Regions from separate parts of the Ruegeria sp. E8 genome, predicted to be linked through region 1. Evidence: riboswitches for the same ligand, from Rfam matches in the RefSeq annotation. Region 1 holds a riboswitch; each other region holds the start of a gene.
What was found. A riboswitch is a leader RNA that binds a small molecule or an ion and turns the genes downstream of it on or off. The one in region 1 is predicted to bind cobalamin.
Positions count from the first base shown of each region.

Region 1 (6,537 bases):
CCGCAACACGTTCATCGGTCCGTCAGGCCGGAGAAATGGCAGCGGAAATGTTGATTGAACGGATCAAGTCCCCGAGCGACCCGGTCAAAACTAGATTGTTAGAGGCCGAGCTGGTAGTTGGCAGATCAACCGGCCCTGCCCCCAACAGGTTGTGATCATGAAACACTCACGCGCTGATTTCCCGAAAGATTTCCTCTTTGGCGTCGCAACCTCTGCATACCAGATTGAAGGCCACGCACAGGGGGGTGCCGGGCAAACTCATTGGGACACATTTGCAGCGTCGCCGGGCAATGTCATGCGCCAGGAAAACGGAGACATCGCCTGCGACCACCTGAATCGATTTGAGCAAGACTTCGATCTCGTGCGCGACGCCGGGTTCGACTGCTATCGCTTTTCGACGAGTTGGGCACGCGTGTTGCCAGAAGGTCGAGGTCAGGTCAATCAGGCCGGGCTGGATTACTACGACAGATTGGCGGACGCTCTGCTGGAACGCGGTATCCGACCCTGTGTAACGCTCTATCATTGGGAACTGCCCTCCGTTCTTGCTGATCAAGGGGGGTGGTGCAATCGCGATATCGCTGGGTGGTTCGCGGATTACACTCAGATCATCATGGGTCGGATCGGTGACAGGATGTATAGCGCCGCGCCGATCAATGAACCGTGGTGCGTCAGTTGGCTGAGTCATTTCGAAGGCCACCATGCGCCCGGACTGCGCGATATCCGGGCCGCTGCCCGTGCGATGCATCATGTATTGCTGGCCCATGGAACGGCTATTCAGGTCATGCGCAGTCTCGGCATGAACAATCTGGGCGCGGTGTTCAACCTCGAATGGTCCGAGCCTGCCGACGACAGCACCGAAGCGCGACGTGCCGCGGATCGGTACGACGCAATCTACAACCGGTTCTTTCTTGGAGGTGTATTCAAAAAAGCTTACCCTAAGATCGCGCTCGAGGGTTTGGAACAACACTTACCTTCGGGTTGGCAGGACGATTTTGACACAATTGGCACACCGGTCGACTGGTGCGGGCTGAACTACTATACCCGCAAGCTGATCGCCTCGGCAGACACCGCCTGGCCCAGCCTACAGGAAGTATCAGGCCCCCTGCCCAAAACGCAGATGGGGTGGGAAATCGAGCCCTCAGCGCTCACTCGTTTCTTGATCCGGACAAGGAAAGACTATACGGGAGCGCTACCAATCTATATCACCGAAAACGGTATGGCGAGCGCTGAGCGCCGGCAAGACGATGATCGCATTGATTATCTCGACCGGCACCTTGCCGCCGTGCAGGACGCTTTAGCACAAGGCGTTCCGGTGAATGGCTATTTTGTCTGGTCGCTGTTGGACAATTACGAATGGGCCTTCGGGTACGAAAAGAGGTTTGGACTGGTGGACGTGGATTTCGAAACGCTTGCGAGAACACCCAAGGCGTCATTCATGGCGCTTAAATCCGCCCTGTCCGAGGGTCAGAATGTCTCTCAGCCGTTAGCGCAACCATTCGGTGCGGTGCATGAGCATTGGAATTTGGTTGCGGACATTGGCGGCACAAACACGCGACTGGGTATCGTAACGAATGGAGAATTGACGGATCTTCGCAAACATCCGACGGGAACATTGAAAGATCTGCAAGAGGCGCTTCATGCTCTAAGGGATGAAATCGGAACAAACCCGCAGGCCGTCGTTGCTGCGGGGGCTGGCCCCGTAAGGGACGGCACCATCCAGCTGACGAATGCGAACCTGGATTTGTCAGAAACAGAGTTGGCGAAGGCCACCGGGGCGCAGCGGACCTTCGTTATCAATGATTTTACAGCCGCAGCATGGTCGGTAGCCGAAGTGACCCAGTCGGATGTTGTGGTTTTGCAGGGTGAGGCGACCCCTCCGGTCGGCACACGGTTGGTGGTCGGGCCCGGCACCGGGCTGGGTGTTGGTGCATTGCTGTATTCAGAAGGCCGCTACCACACGGTTTCCGGCGAAGGCGGGCATGTGGGCCTGTACCCGCGCCATCGCGAGGAGGTCGATATTTTCGAGGCAGCCAGACGTATTGCACCCGGCTGTTTCTTTGGAGACAGTCTGGCATTGGAAGCTGAGATGTTTCTGAGCGGTACCGGCCTGCCTATTCTTTATCAGGCGGTCGGTTTGGCAGCTGGAGATGCCAGGGCACCGGCGCGTTCCGCGAAAAACATATTGAACGATGCCCGCGACGGAACGGATATCATTGCAGAAAAAACGGCCCGGATATTCACCACCCATCTGGGCGCGTTAATGGGCGATTTGGCGGTCACGCTGATGCCGGCAGGCGGGATATTTCTTGTGGGTGGCGTCGCAGAGAAAAACCGCTGGCTTTTCAGTGATGACTTCAAGGATGCGTTTAACGGCGGCGGTCGGTTCAGCGATTTGCGCCGTTCCCTGAACCTGTACGTGTCTGAACAAGCAGAGTTCGGAATCGTCGGCGCAAACAACTTCTGCAAGAACGCGCTCAGGAAGTAAGCAAACAAACCAAATTCTCTGTGCAGAAAAGGACCAAGACATGATCCTGTGCTGTGGTGAAGCGCTGATTGACATGATCTCAGAACCAACCGTATCGGGCGCACAAGGTTTTGTGCCGCATACCGGCGGTGCGGTCTTGAACACAGCCGTTGCGATGGGGCGCCTGGGTGTGCCGGTCGGGATGCTGACAGGCTTGTCGTCGGACATGTTCGGCCAGCAACTGATCGAAGCGCTGCAAGCAAGCCATGTGGACACATCGCATGTGATCACCTCGGATCGGCCCACCACTCTTGCCTTTGTACAGCTTTCAAATGGTCACGCATCTTACAGTTTTGTCGACGAAAACACTGCGGGCCGGATGTTGCGGCCCGAAGATTTGCCTGAACAGCTTCCAGCGATTTCAGCCTTGTATCTGGGGGGGATCAGCCTTGCGTGCGAGCCCTGCGCCGATGCCTATGCTGCTCTTTTGGATCGCCACGGGTCCGACCGGGCGGTTATGCTGGATCCGAATATCCGCCCAGCTTTCATCAAGGACCAGACCCGGTTTCGAACGCGCCTGAATCGGATGATCGCGCAAGCAGATATCGTCAAAGTTTCCGACGAAGATCTGGATTGGATCATTCCCGGTGATGAACCCGAGGCCGCAAAGGCATCCCTGTTGTTGCAGGCGGGTCCTACTGTGGTCATTGTGACGCGCGGCGGTGACGGGGCGAACGGGTATCTGGCAGATGGTTCAGAAGTCTCGGTACCGGTAAAGCCCGTCAAAGTCGTCGATACAATCGGCGCAGGCGACACGTTCAACGCCGGTGTCCTGACCGAGCTCAACCGCGCAGGGCACCTGACAAAGTCAGGACTGCGCAACTTGACTTCGGACAACCTGAAAGCTGCCATGGCGCTGGGTTCCGATGTAGCCGCTGTCACCGTATCCCGTGCCGGGGCAGAACCACCCTGGGCGCATGAGCTTTAATCCGTGAGTGGACATCATGAAACGATCTGAAATCAACCGTATCAAATCCGACGCACAGGCGTTCATCCGGTCCTTCGGTGCCGTTTTACCACCCTTCGCGGATTGGTCGCCGGAACAGATACGCAGCCCGTTGGCCGAAACGATCCGCAGTCGCGGGTTGGGGTGGGATATTACCGATTACGCCCAAGGCAAGTTCGATGAACTAGGCCTGCTTCTGTTCACTCTTCGCAACGGTGAGGTGAGTGACCTGAACTCCGGTCGCGGCATGCTCTATGCGGAAAAGCTGTTGATCTCGAAGGACAAACAGCTCTCACCGATGCATCGGCATATCGTCAAGGCAGAGGATATTATCAACAGGGGCGGCGGTGATCTGGTTATGGAAATCTATGCGTCGGACCCAGATGGCGGGATCGACCGTGATAACCCGGTTACTGTTCCAAGCGACGCCTGCCCTGTTACCTTGCAGCCCGGAGAGCATCTGCGACTGAAACCAGGGCAAAGCGTGACTTTGATGCCCGGTATCTGGCACGCCTTCTGGGCAGAGCACGGCGATTGCCTCATTGGTGAGGTTTCAACCGTGAATGACGATCGCACCGACAACGTGTTCGAGGACCCGATCCCTCGGTTTTCGAAAATCGAGGAAGATACAGCGCCGGATTTCCTGCTGGTATCTGACTATTGACGCCAACCGGTCAGGACCTGTTCTGAAAAAAGCCTGACCAGTTTTCGCCATACGTTCTAGCGCCCCGTTTCTTCTGCCGCTTGACAAGTCTGGCTTTGCCGGACTAGCTGGGCTGGATGGTTCCGTAAGGGATGAAAATGGGAATACGGTGCGGCGCCGAAATGCGCCAAGTCCGTGACTGCCCCCGCAACTGTAAGCGGAGAGCGACGCCACTGCACCACTGACCCGCAAAGGGTTGGGAAGGTGGGCCGAGCCAAGACCCGCAAGTCAGGAGACCTGCCATCGAATTTTGAACCAACCCGGGGCGGGGCGTCCCGGAAGGAGGCTTGATGGCGCGGTTGCGTAAAAATTCGGTATGTGCCCTCTGTCTGCGTCCGGCAAGAGACGGAGAAGGCAATGACCGGCTATTCTGATCACTACGTTCTGATCTGTTCGACATGTCAGGGACCGTTGCCAGCGGAAGCTGCGCAAGAAGCTCTGGATGCGCGGTTGCCAAACGGTTTCGAAACCCGAATGATCGCTTGCATGGCTGGGTGTGAACGGGCCATGACCGTTGGCTTCCAGGCTGCTGGCAAAGCTCAGTACCTTTTTGGCGATATTGAAACGGAAAACGATCTGTCTGCTCTGATCGACTTTGCAACGCAGTTTGGCGACAGTGAAGATGGCTGGACAAGCGCCTCGGACCGCCCCCCTGCCCTGCTCACCAAGACCCTGTCGCGGATACCTGCCTTGCCACCTCGAGGTCGGGCATGAGTTTTCTTGTTGCCGAAGATCTGGAGTATTATGCCCTCAATGGCGATGTCCTGTTACAGGGGGTTTCCTTTGATCTGAAAGAAGGGTCGATACTGGCGATTGCCGGGCCAAATGGCGCAGGCAAAACCACCCTTCTGAACCTGCTGTGCGGGATCGAACGGCTGGCCTTGGGTGATGTGCACATTCGGGGTCAAAGTCTGCGCACACTATCTGCCCAGCAACGTGCCAGAACCATCGCCGTGGTGGGTCAGCAAGAAATGCCGGACGGTCGTTTGCGCCTGCGCGACTATGTTGCTTTGGGTCAAATTCCGATTCAAGCCGACCGATCAGCAGCCCAGCACAAGGAAGACCTTGATCGGGTTTTAGAAACTACCGAGCTTTTGCACTTGGCCAACAAACCGATGAGCCAATTGTCGGGCGGTGAACGTCAACGCGCTCATATCGCGCGCGCATTGGCACAAAATCCGTCTCTGCTGTTTCTGGATGAACCAACCAACCATCTGGATCCGGATGCCAAGGGGCACATGCTGTCTCTGGTCGCGGATTTGGGGGTCACGGTTGTCATGATCGTCCATGATCTGGTCATGATCCCCGAATTCGCCACGCATGTCGCGTTGATGAAGTCCACGCGCCTGACGGGGTTCGGACCTGTCAGCGAAGTGCTGACCCCGGATCGTGTGCGTGACACCTTTGGCGTGGATTACCTGTGCTTTCAGCATGAAGGCCGCATGATCCCCGCGCTTGATATCCGAAAACGAAAACTGTCATCATAACAGGAGCTTACAATGATGCAGAAACTCTGGACCGTGGCTCTGTTCACTGGTCTGGCAAGCGGCGCCGCCGCAGAGGCCATAACAGTGGACAACTGCGGTGAACCGCTGGTTTTTGAAACCGCGCCCGAACGTTTGGTCGTGCACGACATGAACATGACCGACATGGCCTTTGCCCTCGGCCTTCAGGACAAGATCGTGGGCCTGACGGGTATTACAGGCTGGTACAAGACAAGCCCCGACTTTGACGCGCAACGCGGCGACATTCCCGAGCTTGCCCCAAAATACCCAACGATCGAGAACCTTGTGGCGGTTGAGCCAGATCTTTTCTTTGCCGGTTGGTACTATGGCATGAAGCCCGGTGGCGACGTCACACCTGACACGCTGGAACCTTTTGGCATCAAAACCATGGTTCTGACCGAAAGCTGTGTACATCTGGACAAGGACCGCCCCGAAGCCAACATGGATTTGTTGTTCAACGACGTCCTACGTCTGGGTCAGGTGATGCAGGTTGAAGACAAGGCCGAGGCACTTGTTTCTGGTTGGAAAGACCAACTGACCGCCATTCAGTCAAAAACGTCAGATCTGGCGAAACCCCGTGTCTTCCTGTTGGACGGACCAGCAGATGCACCGTTCACTGCAGGTAAATTCGCCATTCCAGACGCAATGATTACCGCCGCAGGTGGCGAGAACGTGACCCATGATCTGGATACAAGCTGGGGTCGCACATCTTGGGAAGCCGTGGCCGCTTCGAATCCTGAGTTTCTGGTGCTGCTCGACTACCAGTCCGGCAATGGTGCAGAAGATACCTTCCAGTTTCTGAAGGATCACCCGGTGATGTCGCAAACCGACGCGGTCAAGAATGAGCGTTGGATTGGCC
Region 1 is NZ_JBQFOY010000005.1:99,132-105,668, forward strand. It holds gene ACR0LF_RS08785 (LacI family DNA-binding transcriptional regulator) at 1-155, shown strand, start outside; partial or broken gene ACR0LF_RS08790 (GH1 family beta-glucosidase) at 158-1,459, shown strand; gene ACR0LF_RS08795 (glucokinase) at 1,436-2,485, shown strand; gene ACR0LF_RS08800 (carbohydrate kinase family protein) at 2,526-3,452, shown strand; gene ACR0LF_RS08805 (D-lyxose/D-mannose family sugar isomerase) at 3,469-4,134, shown strand; cobalamin riboswitch at 4,235-4,432, shown strand; gene ACR0LF_RS08810 (DUF1636 family protein) at 4,531-4,887, shown strand; gene ACR0LF_RS08815 (ABC transporter ATP-binding protein) at 4,884-5,660, shown strand; gene ACR0LF_RS08820 (ABC transporter substrate-binding protein) at 5,673-6,537, shown strand, end outside.

Region 2 (6,537 bases), on a different contig from region 1:
TGCGTGGCATAGTCGTTGGCCAGCAGCAGGTCAGTCTCGGTCAGGTCCTGAAGGTGCACGAAACTGTCGGCATTGGCCACGCGCTGGGCGATGCCGTCCTTGTCCTGCGCAATATGCTCGCCTTCCAGCGCAAATGAGCTGGCATCAAGCCAGGCTTGCCCGGCCTGTTCGCGCGCCTCATCCGTATAGGTCTCTGACAGATGCGTCATGTTCAGGCCATAGCTGCCTGGGGCGGGGCCAAAGACCCGCGCGGCAGGGGGCTGACCGGCATAGGGGTTCCAGTCGAGGGCTTCATCGCGGTCCGACAGCGCCTTTACTGCTTGCCCGTACAAGGCCGAAAGGGTCGGAAACACGTCCCGGAACAGGCCCGAGACCCGCAAAGTCACGTCCAGCCGCGGGCGGCTGAGGTCGGTGATCGGCAGCACTTCGATGCCCGAGACCCGCTCTGACCCTTTGTCCCAGACCGGCTTGACGCCCAGCAGATGCAGTGCCATGGCAAATTCTTCCCCGGCGGTGCGCATGGTAGCCGACCCCCACAAGTCGACGATCAACCCCTTGGGATAATCGCCTTCTTCCTGCAGATGCCGTCGCACCAGTTCTTCGGCTAGTTTGACGCCTTGCGCATAAGCCGCACGGGTCGGCACCGAGCGCGGGTCGGTAGTATAAAGGTTCCTCCCGGTGGGCAGCACGTCCGACCGCCCGCGATAGGGCGAACCCGAAGGCCCGGCCTCGATCCGTTTACCAGCCAGCGCGTCGATCAGGGCGGCGCATTCCGAGTGGGCCGAGGGCGCGGCATCGAAATTGGCCGCCACTTCGGGCACTCGGCCAAAGATGTGCAAGCCGTCACCAAACTGGCTTTCCTTGATGTCGCAGACGAAACGGTCGATGCGGGTGATCGCCTCGGCGGTGCAGGTGGCTTGATCAAGGCCAAGATCGCTTTCCAACCCAATCGCCTGCGCCTCATCCCGGATGTCCTCTTGCAAGCGGTCGCGGCGCTTGGGATCCAACCCGTCGGCGTTCGAGAACTCGTCCAGCAGCGATTCCAGCCGCACCATGCGATCCGGCGTGCCGCTTTCCTTCATCGGCGGGGGGATATGGCCCAACGTCACCGCTCCAATCCGACGTTTGGCCTGTGCGGCCTCGCCGGGGTCGTTGACGATGAAGGGATAGATCACCGGCAGATCTCGGATCAGAACTTCGGGCCAGCAATCGCCGGACAGAGCGACTGACTTGCCGGGCAGCCACTCTAATGTGCCGTGCGCGCCAATATGGATCAGCGCGTCTACACCGAGGCTTTTGCGCAACCACAGATAAAAGGCGACGTAGCTGTGGCGTGGGGTACGTGACAGGTCGTGATAGTCGTCGTCGCGCAGTTCAGGCGTGCCGCGTTCCGGTTGCAGCGCGACCAGTGCCTTTCCACGCCGCAGCGCGGTGAAGTGGAATGCACCTTCGGAAAAGGCGGGGTCGTCTTTGGGTTCGCCCCATACGGTTTCGAGATCGTCGTGCAGTGATTCCGGCAACTCGGCAAGCGCTGTCAGATAGCCCTTGAGAGGCCACAAAATCCGAGCATTCAGCAGCGTTTCGGCAATCGGTTCCGCTGGCGCAGTGTCATAACCTTCACCCTGCAGGTCAGCCAGCATCGCCTCGGCTGAGGCCAACGCGTCGAGGCCAACGGCATGGGCCATCTGCCAATCTTTGCCGGGATAGGTCGACAGCACAAGCGCCGGAACCTGATCCGCCTTCGGCTTGTCGCGCAGGTTCAGCCAACCGGTGACGCGATCAATGATGGCTTCGATCCGTTCCGGTTCGGCCCGGTGGGCAAAGCGGGAGTATTCCAGATGTGGATCGCGCTTGCCCGGTTCCTTGAACGAGGCGATGCCTGCCGATATCCGTCCGTCCACCTCGGGCAGCACCACATGCATGGCGAGGTCGGCCGGTGAGAGGCCCCGTTCGGCCTCGTCCCACGCCTTGCGGCGCGCAGTTGACAGCGCGACCTGAAACACCGGCACATTGGCCACGTCCAGAGGTGAGGTGCCAGACGCGCCTTTGCCCGAGAATGAGGTGGCGTTGATGATGGCCGACGGCTGCAGTGCCGTGATGTTTTCGCGCAGCCACTCGGCGGCGGTCGGGGCTTTTAGCGATGGTGCGAATAGACCCACGGCCTCGAAACCCCGCGCGCGGAGGCTGTGGATCAGTGCGGCGACCGGGGCCGTGTCCGCAGAGGTCAGATAGGCGCGGTAGAAGGTAACGAGGATGCGTTTGGCGTCATCCGTGAACGACTTGTCCACCGGGATCACGCCGCGATCCGGGCACCATGCGCCGCATTCGGGGATCGTCTTGGAGCCCATCACGGGACCTGCGTAAAGCCCCGCGGCCAAAGCCATCTGAGCAAGCGCGGCTTGCGCGGCAACTTCTCCGCCGGTATCGCACAGATGCGCCAACCGCCGCAGGGTTGAGACAGGCAGGGTGGAGTAGTCGTCCAGCCGCGTATCTTCGCGACCGTCGGCAGGCAGGACGGCTAAGGCGATGCCCTTTGCCTGCGCCAGCGAAAGAACCTGCTGCAAGCCGTAGGACCAATACGGCACGCCGCCGATCAGACGGATCAGGATGCCTTTTGCCCCCTCAAGCGTCTGCTCGACATAGGTGTCGACGGACAGGGGGTGTTTCAGCGCCGTCAGGTTCGCCAGCCGCATCGTCGGCATCCGGCCATCCGGCCCGCCACCGCGATGCCAGCCCGCCGCGAATGCGCCAAGGTCGCTGTCCGAAAAGGACAGCACCACCAAATCCGCCGGGCTCTGGCCCAGATCGGTTGGGGTTTCAGTTTCTTCTAACCCGTGGCTTTCGCGGAAGACGACGTGCATGGTTTACTCGGCAGCCTCGGTCACGCCCACGAGGATATCGCGGATCGCAGCCTCTTTGATGTCGTCATGCTCGGCGATCACAACCAGACGCGAGCGGCGTTCCTCGCCAGGATCCCACGGGCGGTCATACTGGTGACGCACCCGGGCGCCGACGGCCTGAACCAGCAGGCGCATAGGCTTGCCCTGTACGGCGGCATAGCCTTTGACGCGTAGGATGTTCAGTTCATTGGCCAGACGTTCGATATTGGCGACCAGTTGGGCCGGGTCGGTCTGCTCCGGCAACTCGACGATGATGCTTTCGAAATCGTCATGCTCGTGGTCGTGATGGCCGTCGTGATGGCTAGGACGGGCGTCCATGTCATCCTCGGCGGCGGCTTCCAGACCCAGCACAACGCGTACATCCACGGCGCCTTCGGCCACTTCGACCACTGGCAGCGGGCGAGGGGCCTCGGCGGCGATGATCTCTTTTGCCTTCGCCACGCCTTCCGGGCCTGCCAGATCGGGCTTGGTCAACAGGATGATGTCGGCGCAGGAGATCTGATCCTCGAACACCTCGGACAGAGGCGTTTCGTGGTCGATCGAGTCATCGGCCATGCGTTGAGCATCCACCGCCTCAACGTTCGGGGCGAACCGACCCGCAGCAACAGCCTCGGCATCGGCCAGCGCGATTACACCGTCCACGGTGATTTTCGAGCGGATATCGGGCCAGTCGAACGCTTTCAGCAGCGGTTTGGGCAGTGCCAGACCGGAGGTTTCGATAAGTATGTGATCAGGGCGCGGTTCCAGCGCCATCAGGGCTTCGATGGTGGGGATGAAATCATCGGCTACGGTGCAGCAGATGCAGCCATTGGCCAGTTCCATGATGTTTTCCGCCGGGCAATCGGGGATGGCACAGGATTTCAGGATATCGCCATCGACGCCGACATCGCCGAATTCATTGACGACCACGGCCAGACGCTTGCCCTGTGGGTTCTGCATCAGGTGCTTGACCAGCGTGGTCTTGCCCGAGCCCAGAAAGCCGGTGATCACAGTGACGGGGAGTTTTTCCAGATTGCTCATTTCAAGGCTCCAATCGGGGGAATGCGGGCTGCACAGTTTTTGCGGAAATGTTCGGGGCGTTCACGCCATTTGACGAGACCATCCTCGGTCGCGAGGTACTTGGTTGCACCTTCCACGATGGTTTCGACATGATCGGTTTCGTTGAGATGTTCGTAGACGAAGGTCCAGCGTTCCGGCCCTCCGCGGAGCACGATGGAGCAGCCCTCGTTGCAATTCGACAGGCATTCCACGGCTTTCAGGGTGATGCCCTCGGGCAGGTCCGCTTGCTCGAGCGCTTTGTGAAGCAACGTGCCGGGCCGCTGCGCATCATCTTCGATGGGCAGGCCACGACGGCAAGTGGTGCAAACCAGCAGCTCGACCGGAGCGGTGTCGGTCATGTCTCTCATCCCCCCAAATCCTTTTTCGGGGGACGGGGTTTCATGCGGGTCGATCTTGACCCGACACCGGAACACCCCGTCCGGTTTCAACTTCGGGCGTTGGCAGGTCTCCCGGCTTGCGGATGTCAGAGGAGTTCCTCTGCCGGATGTCCCGCCTTCCCGGCACTTGGCCAGTGGCATTGGGCACCCTCTCCGGTCACGGTCGCGGGGGCGGCTGCGTTTCGCGGAAAACCCGTCTACGCATTCCCTTTTCATCGGCTGTCGCCGACACCAACGGAAGGGTCATGCGGCACTGCTGGCCCGCTTGTCAAGCGAGTCGCTCGTAACAATGTTGCGGAGGGATGGAAAGCGACCTGTGGATGTCGATGGGCGGCATGTTTTGCTGGGATGCTACCTGAGACGGATCAGCGAAAAGCCACGTCCTTGGGTGGTGATGTGCCATTACGACAGCCAACCCTCACCAAACCTCCGGAAATTCACGATCTTGCCGCGCTAATACAGGACGTTGATCATGACCAGTGAGACGACAAGGAACAACGCCGTCATAACTCCGCCGGAACGTACGAAATCCATCACCTTGTAACCTGCCGGACCCATGATCAGTGCGTTCACCTGATGGGTCGGGATAATGAAACTGTTCGAGGTAGAGATGGCGACCGTCAATGCAAAGACAGCCGGGTTTCCGCCAGCCGCAACTGCAATCGATACCGCCAGCGGAACAAGCAGGACCGTGGCGCCGACATTCGACATAACCAGTGAAAACGCTGTCGCCAGAATGGCGATGCCAGTTTGCAGCGACCATAGCGGCCAGCCATCCAGAATTAACAGGATCTGCTGGGCAATCCACGCGGCTGTGCCTGTATTCTGCACGGCTTGTCCCAATGGTATGAGGCAGGCGAGCAGGAAAACGGTGTTCCATCCGACAGCGCGGTATGCCTCATCCACGCTGAGCACACGGGTCAGCATCATGCCCGCCGCTCCGGTCAGCAGACACAGCGAAAGCCGGACATCCGTAAACAGGATTAAGGACAGCGAAATGGCGAAAAATGCCAGCGCCCAGCCGACCTTCTGCGGCCTCAACTCATCCTGAGGGAAGTCCGTTGTCACAACCACGAAATCCGGATCGCGCTTGATCCGCATCAGGTTGTCCCATCTGGTATGCGCCACAAGCATGTCACCGGCATGGAATTTCTCGAGCCCGATCTGAGTGGACTCGTGATCGTCGGTCTCGACATGGCTGAGCGTCTCTTCGCCCCGGTGAATGGCCAGCAGCGACATGCCATAGGTCTTGCGGAACAGAAGCTCGCGCGGGCATTTGCCGATCAGTTTGCTGTCCGGGGTGACGACAACTTCGGCAACGCCTGCGTTTGTGGGAGCGAACTCTTCGACAAAAATATCCAGATCAGGAAGTACGGTCAGGCCGAATTTCTTCGCAAACACCTCGACCTCCCAACGTCGTCCGACAATGGCCAACCGGCAGGGTGCGGCGATTTCCGCCGTCAGAACCTGAACCATCGAGGTTTTGCCGCGATAGAATGTCGAGATGATGTAGAGATGGTTTTCATGGTTGATATCGGCCAGAATCTGGCCAACCAGCGGGCTGTCTTCCGGCACCACGACCTCAAACACATCCGCCTTGAGGCCATAGACCCGTTGCAGGTATTCCTGCGTCCCTTGACCAGTACCTGTGTTGTCGTCTTCCTCGGCCTGGGGCAAAACCCATCGGCCCAACAGCAGAAAGTAACCAATCCCCGTCAGGATCAGAACGGCCCCGATCGGTGTCACCGAGAACAACCCAAAGGGCTGCATTTTCTGCGAGTCCGGCAATCCATCATTGGCCGTCAGGATCAGATCATTGAGCAGGATAAGAGGCGATGAACCGACCATTGTCATGGTGCCGCCCAAAATGGCGCAGAATCCCATCGGCATCAGCAAGCGCGAAAGGGGAATACCTGACCGTGAAGAAATACGGCTGACAACGGGCAGGAACAAAGCGGCGGCACCGACATTCTGCATGAACGAAGAAATGACGCCGACCGTTCCAGAGATGATCGGCACAACCCTGCCTTCGGATTTACCGCCGTACTTGAGAATGACAGCGGCCACCTTGTTCATGATACCCGTCTTGTCCAGACCCGCACCGACGATCATGACCGCTATGATTGAAATGACGGCGTTGGATGCGAACCCGTCGAACAGACGCGGGACATTCGCAAGGTTTTCAAGACCTGGCGTGTAGC
Region 2 is NZ_JBQFOY010000016.1:61,700-68,236, forward strand. It holds gene cobN (cobaltochelatase subunit CobN) at 1-2,861, opposite strand, end outside; gene cobW (cobalamin biosynthesis protein CobW) at 2,865-3,920, opposite strand; gene ACR0LF_RS17940 (DUF1636 family protein) at 3,917-4,297, opposite strand; cobalamin riboswitch at 4,382-4,587, opposite strand; gene ACR0LF_RS17945 (SLC13 family permease) at 4,790-6,537, opposite strand, start outside.
Region 2: linked by a shared signal. The riboswitch ahead of ACR0LF_RS17940 (DUF1636 family protein) and the one ahead of ACR0LF_RS08810 (DUF1636 family protein) in region 1 are both predicted to bind cobalamin.

Region 3 (6,537 bases), on a different contig from region 1:
GTGCTGCTGTTCGGATTTGTCCACGAATTCTCCCAAACCGGTCAGGTCCAGCCCCTCTGCCGTCCAGGCCGAGATATCGGCGGCAAACAAAGGATCCCCCTCTGAGTTCAGGCCCAGAAACACAGGGGCTTCGATCACACCGCCGGGACCATCACTAACCAGTGGGTGCGCCATCGGAACCAAGGCAAGCTGATCCAGAGCCTCGCCGACCACCAGCAGTTTACCTCGCCACAGCATAATGCACCTTGCATCCGGGTTGCGCGCTGCTTCTGCCAGCTTGCCTGCATCTGCGCGAAGTTGTGCTGCCCGATCTAGGCCTGACCCCCCAAAGGTCACCTGCTCTGCGTTTTTCATCGGATTTCCTTCCAGTCCTGCGCACAGGGCTGCCATGCCTCAGGCCATGTTGCAACGCAATTCGAGGCGCAAAACCCACTGATATGCCGCTGAAAAGCCGCATGGTGGCCTCGGAAAAATCATCTAGAATGCATTTTGATAAACTTAATCAAAAGCAATACTCAAAAGTAGAATAAACAAAGTGAATAAATTCCCCCCGACGCAGGTTCAACCCACAGAAGATCGTGGGCGCGTTCGCATTCTGGCCACGACCGATTTGCATATGAACCTGACCGGTTTTGACTATTACACGGATACACCGGACCCGACGCTTGGATTGACCCGCACCGCCAGCCTGATCCGCAAAGCCCGGCAAGAAGCGAATGGCGCATTGGTGCTGATGTTCGACAACGGGGACTCGTTGCAAGGAACGCCACTAGGCGAATGGGCGGCGCAGGACAGCAGCCCACATCCGATGATGCTGGCGTTCAAAGCGCTGGACTATGACGCGATTGGTTTGGGAAACCACGATTTCGGATTTGGATTGCCAACGTTGGGCAACATCCTTGCACAAGCGCCCTGTCCGGTTCTTTGCAGCAACCTGCATCGCGACGGTGGAACACAGTCGTGGCAACGCTACACAATTCTGGACCGCAAAATCCATTTGGGCGGCAAAGAAGTACCTGTTCGCATCGGTGTCTTTTCGGTTCTGCCGCCCCAAACTGCGCGCTGGGAAGAGCATAATCTGGGCGGGGATGTCAGTGCAGACGACATTTTGGCTACGGCGCGCTCTTGTACAGACGCGTTGCACAACAAAGGTTGCGATCTGGTGGTGGCGCTGGCCCATTCCGGCCTCGGAAACCCGGAACCGGAGGCCGGTATGGAGAATGTTATTATTCCCCTCGCCGCCATCCCGGGCATCGATGCCATTGTTGCCGGGCACACACACCTGACGCTTCCCGGAAAGGTCCGTGACACTCACGCTCACGTCGATCACCTGACGGGGCAAGTGCACGGAACGCCTGTGGTGATGCCCGGACACGCTGGCTCATACCTTGGTGTCATCGATTTGGACGTCGCCAAGGGGGCCGATGGCAGATTGCAGGTCAATGATTGCCACGTCGAACTCCGAACCGTTTTCAGCAACGGTATTGCCACCGAGGAAGATCTTGAAATTGCACGATTATGTGCAGCAGCACACTGCGAAACCCGACGTGCCGTCGCCGAGCCTGTTGCGCAAATCTCGGACAATTTGCACAGTTACTTCAGTTTCTGCGCACCGGACCGCGGGCTTGCCTTGGTGGCGGCTGCACAAGCCGCCGCATTGCGTCCGTTCCTGCATGGTACGGCGCTTGCGGGTCTGCCGATTTTGTCAGTTGCTTCGCCCGCCAAATGCGGTGGACGAGCGGGCCCTCGGAATTACACCGAAGTTCCGGCGGGCGAGATTTGTCTTCGCCATGTTGCGGACCTGCATGTGTATCCGAACGAACTGCGCGCAATCCAGATCAGTGGCGCACACTTGCTGGACTGGCTGGAAATGTCAGCAAGTACGTTCAATCGATTGAAACCCGGCGCCGAGGTCGAACTGACCAACCCCGATCGGGCCGGGTACAATTTCGACATCATATTTGGACTGTCCTATCAAATCGACCCTTCGCAACCACCGCGTTTCGACGCGCAGGGGCAAAAGATCCATCCGGATCACAGGCGGATTCATGATCTGACATATGCAGGTCAGCCCGTGCGACCCGATCAAAGATTCGTCTTGGCCCTCAACAACTTTCGCGCCAGCGGAGGCGGGCACTTCCCGAACCTACCGTCCACGCGACCCATCAATCTGCCACCGCTCGAGATCAAAGGTTTATTGAAGGATTACCTGACCCAGCGGCTGCCACCTGATCCGCTGTCCAAGCAGCCCTATCCATTTTCGCTTAAGCCCCAGCCAGGCAAGACAACCATTCTGCGGACAGGTCCTGGTGCCCTGAAGCATCTGGACGAATTGAGCCTGTTCGATCCCAAAGCACTGGGACCCGATGACAAAGGTTTTGAACGCATTCGCCTGACACTCTGACGGGTTGTCTTTTCCCGAAGCCTTCCCTATATCCAGAGTCGAGAGGTTGGCGCGGGCGAGCGCCTCGCCAACCTGGTCAGGTCCGGAAGGAAGCAGCCACAACGAGCCCCGCTTGGGTCGATGTCCAACCTCTCACTTTCCCTACATTGTAACGCGAATGCGCCATGGGCGGCTTAGCGCTTTGGGGCGAACTGATCCTGAAACCTTATTAGGGTTCGATCAAACGTGGCCAGACGGCCGCATTGCGTCGGGCAAAGGCACCGATATGCCCGATCTCAGACAACCCGAAATCGTCAGGGCTCAGCAGATGCCGCTTGGCGTCAGGGCCGTAAAGGTCGGCAAGCCGCCAAACCGCTTTCGGCGGGACCATCTGGTCGTCCTCGAAAGTGAACAAATCCACTGGCGTCCCTGAACCGTCCCAACACGCATCGGGCAGGTTTTTCCCGATCTCAGGCACATAGTTTAACGGTGCCGTACACCATTTGCGCCATTGCCAATAAACCGAGGCAGGCAGATCCGACCCAAAGCCGATCGCCTTTCCCGGCAGGTATCCAAGCGCCCGCGCCAATAGTGGGGCGTGACCATACCAGAACAACCCGGCCAAACCTCGATAAGGCCAGGGATGGTCACTCAACGTCACCAAACCCGAACACACACAAATCATCCGGTCAATCAGATCGATATCCGGCTGCACTGGCCCCAGCATCGCGCCGACCGAATGGCCAATGGTCCAATGCTGCGCATCGGGAAACCGCCTGCGCATTTCCGCCCGGGCGGCGGGCATGTCGATCAATGCCCAATCCGCCATCGTGGCTCGGGACTCTTTCAGGTGGCCCGATAAAGAATGCCCGTAATCCCGATAATCATAAGTCAGGCAGGCCATACCCTGCTCGGCGGCCAGCCAACGCGCAAAATGACGATAGTAGTCACGCGGCACGCCCGTTGCACTGTTCAACACGACCGCGATTTCGGGCTGCGTCGCCGGTCGATACAACCGAGCCGACAGCGTCGCCGACCCAGACGGGAAGCGGAAATCTTCGGTCAATACCGTCTGCTCTGTGTCCAACATGATCTCTGGTTTTTCTCTGAAACATGGGTTTTCGAACGTCGCTGCCGTTGACACTAGGCAGGAACCAAAGGCGCTTCCAGCATGACCAGACGTCCGGACAAAAGATCGACTTGACTCGGCACCGGGTCAGACGCTAGCGGTTGTGCGATGGTTTCCGGCCCCCACAAGGGATCGGGATGAAAAGGGAACACGGTGCGGTTCTGTCTGGTCACTCAGACATCAACCAAATCCGCGACTGCCCCCGCAACTGTAAGCGGTAAGCAATGCCGAAACACCACTGGCCCAAAGGCTGGGAAGGTTGGCAAAGCGATGACCCGCAAGTCAGGAGACCTGCCATCAAAAACGAAACCGAAACTCGGGCGGGGTGTCCGGGCAGGCACTGACTGCAATACGCTGTCCCACCTGTCCCAAATATCCTGTCCACCACGCGCGGAGGGCGCAGGATGATCTGGAAGACAAAATCGCATGAGTACAGTGCAACTGTATGTCAGCGGACGGGCAAGACCTGCCCGGCTTTGGCACGGCTGGCACGCTCGATTGCAGAGGCCATGACGCAGGCCACATCTGCTACAAGTGACGATTTCGAGTTTGACGGCAGCAGCGAGCTTTCACATTGCACCGAAGGCTGCCATGCAAAATTCCGGGCGGGATCAGACGGCATTCGCATCTTTTGCGAAACGCAGCCCGAAGCGGCGATTGAGGATCTGTACACTTATGCAGATCTGATTTTCGGGAATACATTCAGCACCTTGCCATCCGGCGTCATCGCAAATCCGCCCTGCGCGATGATTGAGGTTGAAACGCTGCGGCCCCGCAAAGTCATGCACGCACCCGAGCAGCTTTCAGCCTGAGGCTATCCGACCTGCGCCTGAGTAAAGCGGGATGCCCAGGCCAATTGCGCGTCGGTCTCAACGGCACAGGGGCGCAGGGCCCGCAAACGCTCTAGCGCCTTGTCGGCTCTTTCGCCGCATTCGACCATCAGCCGCAGAACAACCATCCCGGAGCGGCCGCAGCCGCCCCGGCAATGCACCAGCACCCGGCCACCACCTGACAATGCGTGTCGGGCGGTGGCGCTGACCGATGACCATGCCTCCTGAACCGCCTGTGTCGGCGCGCCAAAATCTTCGATCGGCAAATGAACCCACCGGCTGGCGCGGCTTTGAATATCACTGCCAAAACTCTGCGCCCCGTCCTGAAGCATCTCGACATCCGTTGTCATCGACACAACAAGCCCCGGCTTCCACGCCGCGATCGTATCAAGATCAACGGCATAATCCCCACCACGTCCGGGCATCGAGGTCAGGGCAAGCGTTCCGCCTCCGACTTGCAGGGCATAGATAACCAGTTGCGACATGAACTGTGTCCTCCCCAAAGAACTCGTTACAAAATTGAGTCATTAAATCTGTTGATCCAGTTTAGTGCGAAACCGATCCGTTTCTAAAACAAAAATCATCACGCGCCGCTGTGGACGCGGGCAGCGGTGGCCACTACGCTGTGCCGAAGCCCCGAATCCGAACGAGAAGACATGACAGACACGCCCAGCCCCGCCTATCAGGTTCTCGCCCGCAAATATCGCCCAGAAACCTTTGCCGATCTGGTGGGTCAGGATGCCATGGTGCGCACCCTGAAAAACGCGTTCGAGGCCGATCGGATTGCGCAGGCCTTCATCATGACCGGTATTCGGGGCACCGGAAAAACCACAACCGCGCGGATCATCGCCAAAGGGATGAACTGCGTCGGTCCGGATGGTGAGGGCGGCCCCACGACCGAACCCTGCGGCCAGTGCGAACACTGCGTCGCCATCATGGAAGGCCGCCATGTCGACGTGATGGAGATGGACGCCGCCAGCCGCACCGGCGTCAACGACATTCGCGAAATCATTGACAGCGTTCGCTACCGGGCCGCCAGCGCGCGCTACAAGATCTACATTATCGATGAGGTTCACATGCTTTCGACCAGCGCCTTCAACGCGCTGCTCAAAACGCTGGAAGAGCCACCCGCACATGTAAAATTCATCTTCGCGACCACCGAAATTCGCAAAGTGCCCGTCACGGTCTTGTCCCGCTGCCAGCGCTTCGACCTGCGCCGGATCGAACCCGAGGACATGATCGGCCTGATGCGCAAGATCGCCGAGGCCGAAAGCGCCCAGATCGCCGACGACGCGCTGGCCCTGATCACTCGGGCTGCAGAAGGTTCGGCCCGCGATGCAACCTCGCTGCTGGATCAGGCGATTTCCCACGGGGCAGGTGAAACCACGGCGGATCAGGTCCGCGCAATGTTGGGTCTGGCAGACCGTGGTCGGGTTCTGGACCTGATGGACATGATCCTGCGCGGCGATGCTGCAAGCGCGTTGACCGAACTGAGCGGACAATATGCTGAAGGTGCCGACCCTTTGGCCGTGCTGCGCGATCTGGCCGAAATCACCCATTGGGTGTCAGTCGTTAAGATCACACCCGATGCAGCCGAAGATCCAACTGTTTCTCCGGACGAACGCACCCGAGGTCAACAAATGGCCGAAGCGCTGCCGATGCGGGTTCTGACCCGGATGTGGCAGATGCTGCTGAAGGCGCTGGAAGAAGTCTCTGCTGCGCCGAATGCTATGATGGCGGCGGAAATGGCCGTAATCCGCCTGACCCATGTCGCCGACCTGCCCAGCCCGGAAGAATTGATCAAGCGGTTGCAAGACACCCCGCCTCCTCCGCCCGGCGGACCCGGCGGCGGTGTGTCGATGCCCCGGCAGGGAACGATACCAGCGCAAGCCAGCGCAGCCGCACCACCAGCCTACACAGCCACCCCTCATGGAACCGGCGGCGCACCGGTTGCTGCATTGGCGCAGGATGTCCAAACGGCCTTGGCCCGATACCCGACCTTCGACCATGTGGTCGAGCTGATCCGCACCAACCGCGACGTGAAACTGCTGGTTGAGGTGGAAAACGGCGCACGGCTTGTGTCCTACCAACCCGGCCGGATCGAATTCACCCCGACCCCGCAAGCCCCTACAGACCTCGCGCCGCGATTAGGTTCTGCCCTGCAACGCTGGACCGGAAACCGGTGGGCGGTCTCG
Region 3 is NZ_JBQFOY010000024.1:47,170-53,706, forward strand. It holds gene nudC (NAD(+) diphosphatase) at 1-354, opposite strand, end outside; gene ACR0LF_RS21270 (bifunctional 2',3'-cyclic-nucleotide 2'-phosphodiesterase/3'-nucleotidase) at 536-2,404, shown strand; RNA gene ffs (signal recognition particle sRNA small type) at 2,444-2,542, shown strand; gene ACR0LF_RS21280 (alpha/beta hydrolase family protein) at 2,613-3,473, opposite strand; cobalamin riboswitch at 3,605-3,825, shown strand; gene ACR0LF_RS21285 (hypothetical protein) at 3,917-4,324, shown strand; gene ACR0LF_RS21290 (protein-tyrosine phosphatase family protein) at 4,327-4,827, opposite strand; gene ACR0LF_RS21295 (DNA polymerase III subunit gamma/tau) at 4,999-6,537, shown strand, end outside.
Region 3: linked by a shared signal. The riboswitch ahead of ACR0LF_RS21285 (hypothetical protein) and the one ahead of ACR0LF_RS08810 (DUF1636 family protein) in region 1 are both predicted to bind cobalamin.